One region of the Variovorax sp. GW821-FHT09D04 genome, then DNA from elsewhere that is predicted to be linked to it. Evidence: riboswitches for the same ligand, from Rfam matches in the RefSeq annotation. Region 1 holds a riboswitch; the other holds the start of a gene.
What was found. A riboswitch is a leader RNA that binds a small molecule or an ion and turns the genes downstream of it on or off. The one in region 1 is predicted to bind thiamine pyrophosphate.

Region 1 (5,505 bases):
GCGTTGGCCGAGTAGCTCGCGCCGCGTGACATCAGTCGGCTGTCTTGCCGCTCGCCACATCCGCGACCTTTGGGGCCAGAGACAGCAGCGCAAGCTTCAACCTGGGCTGAGCCGACGCCAAGTCCGAGACAAGGCCTGTGTAGAAGGGATAGATCTTTCCGCTTGGGCCATCGAAGATGATGGTCTGGCGTCCCAGAAAGGCCTTCGTCTTCGCGTCATACATGGCCATTCCCACGGAGACGTTCATGCGGTACTCATTCAGGGGGCCCGGCGCGTTCCAGAACGCGATCGGGCTGATCTGCAGCAGCATTTCCGAATCGGTGGGTTCGGCATCATCCAACGAGCCTGAGCGATAGCGCTCGCCGTCTTCCTTGCTTGCAGGCCAGAGCAATGTGTTGGTCTTTCTGCTTGCGATGACGGGCTGCATTCCTCGCTGCCGCAGTGCGGGCAGCAAGGCATCCATGAACTCTTGCTGCGGATTCCAGTCTGGGAAGAGCTTTCGCACTTCGCGGTCGAAGCCCTGCGCCTTTCTTTGCGTGTCGTCCGCGCTGGCCTGAATCAATGCGCCCACAAGGCCGGCAGCCACCAAGGATGAGGCTCCGGCACTTCGGCTCACAGGCGGTGACGCCGTTTGCTGGGCCAGGGTGGACGCAATCGCATCGCCCGCATAGTCGCCGCGCAGGGTGTAGTCGACATTGGAAAAGAACATGTCCGATCGACTCGAAAAATGGAAGTCGAAGTAGGGCGCCATCACACCGATCAATGCCAGGTTCTTGAGCGGTGGTGTTTCGATGATGGTGACGGTGCTCTTTCCGCGCACCTTGTCGGCTGCGATCTTGGGATGGACGGCACATCCCGAGAGGATGAACATCGCGAGCAGGAAGCACAGGGCAACGCGCAATGAGCTGAAGTTGGCGATGGCTCTCGAAGTGGGAAACGGGGTCATGGGGATGAGGATGGTGTTCAACGTACCGGTCGCATGGGCGCGACCTGCGACGCAGGATAGATGCAGCATTGACACCGTGCCCTCAGGCTTTTTACCAAGAGCGGTGTTCTGTGCGGCGGGTTCGACGGACATCCGCAACACCGTTCACCTTCATGTCCGGCGCGCTCCCATCCTCGTCGGTTCTTTGCGCTCGCATCCCGCGCGGCTACAGTCGGCCAGAAGCAGACATACGAGGACGCAGGATGGTTCAGGTGAAATATCCCGAGATGCGGAGGGAACTCGAAGTGGTTGTGGAGGGGCTTGCCGATCCCGCATACCAACGCCGGGTTTGGGTCGACGGGCAACCTGAGGACGGCGTGGAGCACGACGAATTCGGACTTGCGGTGCATTTCCTGTTCGACGACAGCTCCCTCGCCCAGGATGCTCTCTCGACAATCGGTTGGATTCTGAAGGACGCCTCAGAGGCCGAATCTGTCACTGCGCTGGTACGCGCCATCGATGTTGTGCTCAATCGCTACGGAACGAATCTCTCAGACGCCGAGTACATCGAGGTTCCGGAATGGCGCTTCGTGGTTGTTGCCGCCAAAGCTACGATGGCCGTATTGGCGGGCCACTAACCCAGCACGCCTTTCAGATTGCCGCCGCTGAGGTGGCGCTTAACAACAGCGGTGCGGTCAGCTAGCTTTTTTGGACCAAGCCTGCCCGCTCTTGGCCTGAACGCCGCCATCCGAGCGAGGTCAACTTAGGGCCCGAAGGCGACATTCGGCCACCTCCATAACGGACCTTCCTCGCCAGACAATCGACGCATGAATCACTGGAAAGATGTACTCGCGAAGTTGTCCGACGCCGGGCACTTTCTGGCTCACTGGCATCTTCATTCCGGCGTGGCGTTCTACATGTACGTGCCCAAGAAACCGGACATCGGTTCCGAGACTCTCAGGCCAGATTCCGACGTGCGCTTCGAGGAAGTAGCGCGTCTGGACATCATGCGCTCCCTGCGCCTTGGGGGCTTGGACGCAACCAACGACGTCGACGCGTGCCGACGTGCCGTTGCTTCAATTCGTGAAGTAGCCTTGCTAGAAATCGAGGGCGGAATTCAGCTGAGCCTGCACGACACCGAAGTCCGCTAGTGGCCGGTTGCAGGCAGACAAACCTATTGCGCGCGGACTCTGAATCCCAAGTAGAGAAAGAACGCCACAACCGCCCCGACGATGGCAAGCCCAACCGACCACGGAATGTCCATGTCACTGCGCTCGCGACGCGAGACGCCATCCATACGGGTCAGCATCGCGCGTCGCTGGTCCGGCGTGTTGATGAGGAACCTGACGATGCCTGCAATGCCGCAAAGCACAACAGCGCCCCCGAGGATCATCAACCCCCAAACTTCCATATTGAACGTGATGGGAAATGCACCATCGGCGGCTGCGACAAAGGGTTCGCGTCCCCTTCGCGTGACAACGATTTGTCCGGCGCGCCATGCATTGAATCCGTGCAGAAAGGCGAAGACGCCCAAGGAGAGGGTCGCAGCGAGCATGAAGAACAGCTTGAGGAATCGCAAAAGCATGCTTTGGTGTTCAGCTTGAAAGAACGAAACGCCGGACGACTTTAGCGGCACAAGCCATTGGCGCAAGAGGCCCCGGCGCCTTTGGCCCCGGCAGATCCTCGCAAAGCGGGCATGCCCGGAAGCCCCCTTCAGCCCCCGCCGCGCCAAGTGTTCCAATAGAGCCCTTCATGAGCGCCACCGACCCCACTCCCGGCCCCTGCCCCTGCGGCCGCACCGACCGTCGCGACAAGCCCATCGGCTACGCCCTGTGCTGTGGGCGCTACCTCGACGATTTCGAGAACACGCCGGCGCCCGACGCCGAATCGCTGATGCGTTCGCGCTACTCGGCCTTCGTACTGGCCCGCGCCGACTACCTGCTCGCCACCTGGCACGCATCGAAGCGACCGGCGTCGGTGGAGTTCGAGCCGGGCGTCAAATGGCTGGGGCTGGACATCCGCTCGCGCTCGGTGCTCGATGCCGACCACGCCGAGGTCGAGTTCGTCGCCCGCCAGCGCGGCGCGACGGGCGTGGCGTTCCGCCTGCACGAGCGCAGCCGCTTCGTGCGCGAGGACGAGCGCTGGTTCTACGTCGACGGCGACCTGCACCAGCCCCCGGGTTGACGGCGGCGGGCTTCGGCCCGCACAATCGGCCCCGCTCCGGGGTGCACGCATGTGGCGTGCTGAGATGGCAAAGCTGCCGACCCGCGAACTTGATCCGGGTCATACCGGCGTAAGAAGAGCTGCACTCCCTGACTTCGGTCCGTCACTCCCTTTTCTGGTGGCGGGCCTCCCGAGGTCCACTGAGCGATTGCGGAGCACCCTTTCCCTCAACAAGGAGTGCCTCCGATGAATGCCCCCGATAAATTCACCTCGCTGCTGTCGCTGACGCGCGAACCCTTTCCCGCCTCGCACAAGTGCGTCATTCCGGGCAGCCGGCCCGACCTGTTCGTGCCCGTGCGCGACGTGGCGCTGACCAACGGCGAAACCGTCTCCCTGTACGACACCTCGGGCCCCTACACCGACCCGAAGGTCGAGATCGACGTGCGCCGCGGCCTGCCCGACGTGCGCAGCGCCTGGGTCATCGAGCGTGGCGACACCGAAAGCTACGAAGGCCGCACGCACCACGCGCTGGACGACGGCGCCAAGAACGAAGACCGCGACGCGCAGCGCCTGGCCGAGCTGCGCGCCGGTGCCTCGGCGCTGCAGCGCACGCCGCGCCGCGCGAAGTCGGGCGCCAACGTCACGCAGATGCACTACGCGCGCCGCGGCATCGTCACGCCCGAGATGGAGTACGTGGCGCTGCGCGAGAACGGCAAGCGCGAGTGGATGGCCGAGTACCTGGCCAACGAGGAGCGCGCCAAGCGCGTGGCGGGCAACCCGATGGGCGCGAGCATTCCGCGCATCATCACGCCCGAGTTCGTGCGCGACGAAGTGGCCCGGGGCCGCGCGATCATTCCCGCGAACATCAACCACCCCGAGGTCGAGCCGATGGCCATCGGGCGCAATTTCAAGGTGAAGATCAACGCCAACATCGGCAACTCGGCCGTCACCTCGAGCATCGAGGAAGAGGTCGAAAAGCTGGTGTGGGCCATCCGCTGGGGCGCCGACAACGTCATGGACCTGTCGACCGGCAAGAACATCCACACCACGCGCGACTGGATCGTGCGCAACTCGCCGGTGCCCATCGGCACGGTGCCGATCTACCAGGCGCTCGAAAAGGTGGGCGGCGTGGCCGAAGACCTCACCTGGGAAATCTACCGCGACACGCTCATCGAGCAGGCGGAGCAGGGCGTCGACTACTTCACCATCCACGCGGGACTGCGCCTGCCGTTCATCCACCTCACGGCGGACCGCATGACGGGCATCGTGTCGCGTGGCGGCTCGATCATGGCCAAGTGGTGCATCGCGCACCACAAGGAGAGCTTCCTCTACACGCACTTCGAGGACATCTGCGACATCATGAAGGCCTACGACGTGAGCTTCTCGCTCGGCGACGGCCTGCGCCCCGGCTCGGGTGCCGACGCGAACGACGAGGCCCAGTTCGCCGAACTGCGCACGCTGGGTGAGCTCACGCAGATCGCCTGGAAGCACGACGTGCAGACCATGATCGAAGGCCCGGGCCACGTGCCGATGCACATGATCCAGGCCAACATGGACGAGCAGATCAAGCACTGCCACGAAGCGCCGTTCTACACGCTCGGCCCGCTGACCATCGACATCGCGCCGGGCTACGACCACATCTCCAGCGCCATCGGCGCCGCGATGATCGGCTGGGCCGGCACGGCCATGCTCTGCTACGTGACGCCCAAAGAGCACCTGGGCCTGCCCGACCGCGACGACGTGAAGCAGGGGATCATTGCCTACAAGATCGCCGCGCACGCGGCCGACGTGGCCAAGGGCCACCCGGGTGCGCGCTCGCGCGACGACGCGCTGAGCAAGGCGCGCTTCGAGTTCCGCTGGCAAGACCAGTTCAACCTGGGCCTGGACCCCGACACGGCGCGCGAATTCCACGACGAGACGCTGCCGAAGGACTCGAGCAAGGTGGCGCACTTCTGCTCGATGTGCGGCCCCAAGTTCTGCTCGATGAAGATCACGCAGGAAGTGCGCGAGTACGCGGCCAAGAAGGGCGTGGCCGAGGCGGCTGCCATGGCCGAGGGCATGGAAGAGAAGTCGAAAGAATTCATGGCCGGCGGCGGCGAGATCTACATTCCGATCCGCCCAGTCGTTTGAGATGACCCGATAGCCTGAGTCTGCCCGTGCGGAAAGGGGGCGTTGCTACCATGGGGCCAGACCCCTGAACTCCAGCCTCGCAATGACCCCTTTCCCCTTTTCCGCCGTTCTCTTCGATTGCGACGGCGTGCTCGTCGATTCCGAACCCATCACCAACCGCGTGCTCGCCGACATGCTCGGCGAGCTCGGCTGGCAGCTCACGGCCGAGGAATCGATGAACATCTTCACCGGCAAGGCCGTGAAGGACGAGACGGCGCTCATCGAGGCCAAGACGGGCTTCAAGATCA
Region 2 (5,505 bases), on a different contig from region 1:
GAATCCTTCCACGTCGGTGAACATCGCGGTGATGCGACGCGGCGACCCGTTGGGTTCGAGGGCATGCCCTTCGGCGATGAGCTGGCGGATCACGTCCACCGGCACGAACTTGCGAAAGGCCTGCAGGCTGCGCGCGGATTCGTCCAGCGCCTGGTTCAGGTGCTGGATCTCGAGCACGCGGCTCGACTCGCGCGGCAGGTCGTCGAGCTCCAGCCGCCCGATGCGCCGCGCCGTGCGCGAGAGACTTTCGATGGGCGCGGTCACCAGCTTCGACAGGCGCAGCGAAATGAAGAGCGCGATCGCCAGGAACGCCAGCACCAGCAGCAGCGACCACAGCACGTTGCGATGCAGCGCACCCAGCAGCGCCTCTTCGGGCTCCCAGCTGACCAGATGCCAGTCGGTGGCCGGAATGCGCGAGGTCTGCACCTGGTAGTGGGTGCCCTCGTGCACGAGGGCAAAGGCCATGTCCTCGGTCCAGCCGCGGCTGCCGTTGGCCAGCATGTGGGTGTGCAGCGCACCGAGCACGCCCTCGTCCGGGTCTTCGAGCACGCGCACGGAATGCGGATGGTCGCTGCGCGCGATCACGTGGTGGTCGGCGCTCAACAGCGCGCTGTGGCCGTGGCCCGTGCCACCGAACAGGCGCACGAGGTTGGAGAGATGCCCGAGCGACACGCTGGCGACCGCCACGATCGTCTGCGTGACGCCCTCCTCGTCCTGCCGCCGGCTCGGCCGCGCGTGGCTCACGCCGAGCTCCTTCATTGAGGGCAGCACGAAGGGCGCGGTCCACACGGCGCGCTGCGCTTTCTCGGCCTGCGTGAACCAGTCCTGGTGCACCGGGTCGTCTTCGCTGCGAAAGGCCTCGATGCGCGTGGTCTCGTAGCGCCGCCGCGGGTCTTCGTCGTCGTCGCTGTCGGGCGGCGACTTGTACTCCCAGGTCTCGGTGGTGAAGTCTTTCTCGCGCAGCACCTGCCGCACCACCGACACGGGGTGGCGCATGGCCATCAAGAAATGGCCGTCGTCGCTGCCCACGCCGATGCTGTCGATTTCGGGTGTCTGTTCCAGCGCGGCCCAGAGCAGCTCGGCGGTCTGCTCGCCGTCGTGGCCCGCCGGATGCAGGTCGGGCGTGTGGGCGATGGCGCGCACCAGGCCCTCGGTCTTGGCCAGGAAGGCGAGGATGTTGTCTTCAACCCGGTCATGATTGACCTTGTGCGCCGACTCGCCCACTTTCGACACCAGCTTCTCCGCGCCCCAGTAGCCGAAGGCCACCAGCAGCAGCGACTGCAGCAGCGCGACCGCGCAGATGATGGTGCCGACGTCGACGCGGAAGCGCCTCAGCCGCGCGTGGGGTGCGGGCGATGAGGCCGGTGGTTCCGGGTGCTTGCGGTCGTCTGTCATGTGCGGGGAGCCTCCAGGGCATTCGAAGGCGCCCTCGTGGCGGAGATTCTCACCCGGGCCGTGGGCCCGCGGACCGGCGCATCACGGGTCGGCCGACATCTGGACGATGACCGGCCCGCTTGCCGCTACGCCGCAGTCTTTGAGAAATCAGGGGCCCGCTTCTCGGCGAACGCCGTGAAGGCTTCGCGCGCTTCGGGACTCTGAAGGCGCTCCACGAACTGTGCGCCTTCGAGGTCCATCTGGGCTGCAACGGCGGCGCCTTGCTTCATCAGGCCCTTCGTCAGCTTCAACGAGCCCGCGGCACGGCTGGCGAGCAGCTCGGCAACCTTTTGCGCCTCGCCGTGCAGGTCCGACACGGGCACGACCCGGTTCGCGATGCCCCAGGCCAGGGCCTGCGCAGCGGACACCGGCATGCCCAGCGCGAACATCTCGTAGGCGCGAACATGGCCGATGCGGGCAGGCAGCAGCAGGCTCGACGCCGCCTCGGGGACCAGCGCCAGATTGACGAACGGCGTGGACAGCAGCGCATCTTCAGCAAGCACCACGAAGTCGCAATGCAACAGCAAGGTGGTCCCCACGCCGACTGCGCGCCCGTTGACCGCCGCGATCAGCGGGCGTGTCGAACTCACCAGTGCACGCAGGAAGCGAGCGACATGGCGTTCTTCGTTGTCGGCCTTGCCGGCAGCCACGGCAGCGAATTCGCCCAGGTCGTTGCCCGAGGTGAACATGCCGCCTTCGCCTCGAATCACGATGGCCCGCACGGACGGGTCGCTCTCGGCGCCTGCGATGGCATCGGCCAGGCGGCCATACATCGCATTGGTCAGAGCGTTCATCTTCTCCGGCCTGGCCAGCGTGAGGGTCAGGACACCCTGGGTGGATTCGACGGTCACGTATTCGGTCATAGATTCTCCTGGTTGCCCTCTCGCACCGTGCGAGAGGGATGGCATTTAATTCGTATGCGAAGTATATGCTTCGCTTGCGAAATAAATACGGATAAGATGTAACCTGCAGCGCCTTCGCCCAGGCCACAGGAATCCGATGAAAGCTCAAAAAAAATACAGGCTGGTGTTTCTTCTGAACGTCGCCCAGCGGGCGGTGCAGCGCTGGAAAGAAACCCGCGGCGACGCCCTGCCCGCGCTGTCGGCAGCCCAGGCCGGTACGATGTTTTTCCTGTCGGCCAACGATGGCGCCCTGACGGGAGAAGTCGCGCAGGCACTGAACATCGGTGCCCCGGCCATGTCCGGCCTTGCCGCCCGGCTCGAAAAGGCCGGCTACGTGACCCGCGCGCAAGACCCGAACGACGGGCGCGCATTCCGCCTGTACCAGACCGAGGAAGGACGGCTTGCCGGACAGCGTGCAAAGGCCGGGCTCGGCGCGTTGAACGCACGGCTGACCCAGGGTTTCAGCGACGAAGAGATGGCAATCGTCGGCCGGTGGCTCGAATCGGTGGTCGAGAATTTTTCCGCCGAGGGCGCGGGAAAGCACGAGGAATAGGCCCTCGGCCCCGGCACGCCATCGGTGCGGCGGGTGCAAGGCCCGCCGTGGCCGGATTCTTCCGTGCGCAGGAACTTTTCGGTGCGTCTGCGACACACGCGCCTAAAATGACATTTCGCTAGGGGTGCTGCGCCGGTTTCGACCGGTGTGGCTGAGAAAGTCCCTTTGAACCTGACTGAGGTAATCCTCGCGCAGGGAAGCTGGTCCGGTGGCCTGTCGCGTTGTCTCGCGCGACGGCCACGCCACTGGAGCCTCGCCCACCTGCCAAACCTTTTGCACTGGAGCAAACGGATGGCACACAACGACAACGACAGTTCCGCTTCGTCCGGCAACGAAGCGCTCACGCCCCTGCCCGCCGCCCGGCGCGTCTTCGGCTGGCACGACCACGCCTCGCTGTGGTTCAGCCTCGGCGTCGGGCTGCTGGTGATGCAGATCGGCGCCTACCTGGTGCCGGCCGTGGGCACGCGCGACGCGGCGCTGGCGATCGTGCTGGGCTCGCTGCTCGGCGCCGGGCTGCTGGCCTGGACGGCGCGGCTGGGCTGCGAAACCGGGCTGGCCAGCGCCGGACTGATGCACGCCACCTACGGCAGCGCCTTCGCGCGGCTGCCGGTGCTGCTCAACATCGTGCAGCTGGTGGGCTGGACCACCTTCGAGCTCGTGATCATGCGAGAAGGCACGCAGGCCATCGGGCAGCAGGCCTTCGGCCCCGCGCTGGGCACGGCCTGGGGCGGCGTGCTGACCACGCTGCTGTGGGGCGCGGTGCTGCTGGCGCTGCTGGCCGGTTCGATGGTGAAGCTGGTGCGCCGCTTCGTGAGCCGCTTCGGCCTGCCGCTGGTGGTGCTGTCGCTGCTGTGGCTCAGCTGGCAGTTCGCCACGCAGCTTCACGCCAAGGGCCTCGACGCCTTCTGGGCACGGCCGGGCAACGGCAGCATGGGCATGTTCAGCGCGCTCGACCTGGTCATTGCGATGCCGGTGTCATGGCTGCCGCTGGTGGCCGACTACGCGCGCCACGGCAAGCGCAGTGCCGCCGGTGGTCTGGGCAGCGCGTTCAGCGGCACCTGGATCGGCTACGCACTGGCCAACATCTGGTGCTACGCGCTGGGCGTGATGGTGGTGAGCGTGGCCGAGCCGGGCACCAGCCTGGTCATGGCGCTGCTGCTGGCGCAGGGCGGGCTGGTGGCGCTGGGCCTGATCCTCATCGACGAACTCGACAACGCCTATGGCGACGTGTACTCGGGCTCGGTGTCCACGCACAGCCTGCTGCCGCGCTGGAGCGTGAAGCGCTGGGGCCTGCTGCTGGCGGTGCTGTGCATCGGCCTCGCGCTGGTGCTGCCGATGCACACGCTCGAACCCTTCCTGCTGCTGCTGAGCTCGGTGTTCGTGCCGCTGTATGGCGTGATCCTGGGGCGGCTGGGCAGCGGCCACGCCGTGTCGGCAAGCGGCACGCGCACCATCGACTGGGGCGCGGCGCTGATCTGGCTCGCGGGCATCGCGGCCTACCACGTGCTGGCCAAGTGGGCGCCGCAGTTCGGCTCGGCGCTGCCGACGCTGGCGGCGACCTTCGTGCTGGCCTGGCTCAGCCGGCCGACAGCGGCACGCGGTGGGTCGGCACTGGCGCAAAGCCGTGGTTGAGCGGACCGTGGCCCGCGCCGACCAACACATCCGCACCGGCGCTCATCGCGCCGAGGATGTACGCGCGTGCGCGCTCGACCGCCTCGGGCAGCGCCAAACCCAATGCCAGGTGCGCGGCGATGGCCGACGAGAGCGTGCAGCCGGTGCCGTGCAGGTTGCGGCTGGCGATGCGTTGCGACGCGAGCCGCTTGCGCGCGCCGCTGCGCTCCAGCAGCACGTCGACCACCTCGTCGCCCGGCAGGTGGCCGCCCTTGAGCAGCACGGCCTTGGCGCCGAGCGCGAGCAATTCGTCGGCCGCGCCGTCGAGCGCGTCGATGCCGCCGATGGCATGGCCGACCAGCAAGGCGGCTTCGTCGAGGTTGGGCGTGACCACCACGGCGCGCGGAAACAGCTCGCGCACCAGCACCTGCACGGTCTCGGCCGCGATCAGGCGGTCGCCGCTGGTGGCGATCATCACGGGGTCGAGCACCACGTTCTTCAGCTGGTAGCGGTCGATGGCCCAGGCCACCACCTCGACCACCTCCGGCGCGTGCAGCATGCCGAGCTTGACGGCGTCGACGCCGATGTCTTCCACCACGGCCTGGATCTGCGCTTTCAGGAAATCGGGCGGCACGCCGTGGATGCCCGAGACACCCACCGTGTTCTGCGCGGTGAGCGCGGTGATGGCCGTCATGCCGTAGCAGCCGAGGGCCGCAAAGGTCTTGAGGTCGGCCTGGATGCCGGCGCCGCCGCCGCTGTCCGAGCCGGCGATGGAGAGCACGCGTGCGTAGCGCTGGGTGGGTGCTTGGGTCATGTCGAAAATTATCGGCGAGCCGACGGAGGTGCCGCATGAGCACACCGCATCCCCTGCCTTTCGGCTCGGCGGCGATCCTCGGCGCGGGCCTGATGGGCCGCCTGCTCGCGGTCGAGCTGGCGCGCGCCGGCTGCCGCGTCGACCTGTACGAAGCCGGCAGCCCCGAAGCCGAAGGCGCGGCCGCGCGCGTG

Region 2: linked by a shared signal. The riboswitch ahead of AC07O4_RS04290 (purine-cytosine permease family protein) and the one ahead of thiC (phosphomethylpyrimidine synthase ThiC) in region 1 are both predicted to bind thiamine pyrophosphate.

Annotation. Positions count from the first base shown of each region.
Region 1 covers NZ_JBWKPA010000007.1:345,095-350,599, reverse strand. The annotation lists gene AC07O4_RS22530 (hypothetical protein) at 1-15, shown strand, start outside; gene AC07O4_RS22525 (hypothetical protein) at 32-1,078, opposite strand; gene AC07O4_RS22520 (SCO4402 family protein) at 1,189-1,563, shown strand; gene AC07O4_RS22515 (hypothetical protein) at 1,753-2,076, shown strand; gene AC07O4_RS22510 (hypothetical protein) at 2,100-2,510, opposite strand; gene AC07O4_RS22505 (YchJ family protein) at 2,678-3,109, shown strand; TPP riboswitch at 3,137-3,242, shown strand; gene thiC (phosphomethylpyrimidine synthase ThiC) at 3,335-5,218, shown strand; gene AC07O4_RS22495 (HAD family hydrolase) at 5,301-5,505, shown strand, end outside.
Region 2 covers NZ_JBWKPA010000001.1:938,102-943,606, reverse strand. The annotation lists gene AC07O4_RS04305 (adenylate/guanylate cyclase domain-containing protein) at 1-24, opposite strand, end outside; gene AC07O4_RS04300 (enoyl-CoA hydratase) at 1,521-2,297, opposite strand; gene AC07O4_RS04295 (MarR family winged helix-turn-helix transcriptional regulator) at 2,434-2,889, shown strand; TPP riboswitch at 3,000-3,104, shown strand; gene AC07O4_RS04290 (purine-cytosine permease family protein) at 3,181-4,521, shown strand; gene thiD (bifunctional hydroxymethylpyrimidine kinase/phosphomethylpyrimidine kinase) at 4,466-5,314, opposite strand; gene AC07O4_RS04280 (FAD-dependent oxidoreductase) at 5,350-5,505, shown strand, end outside.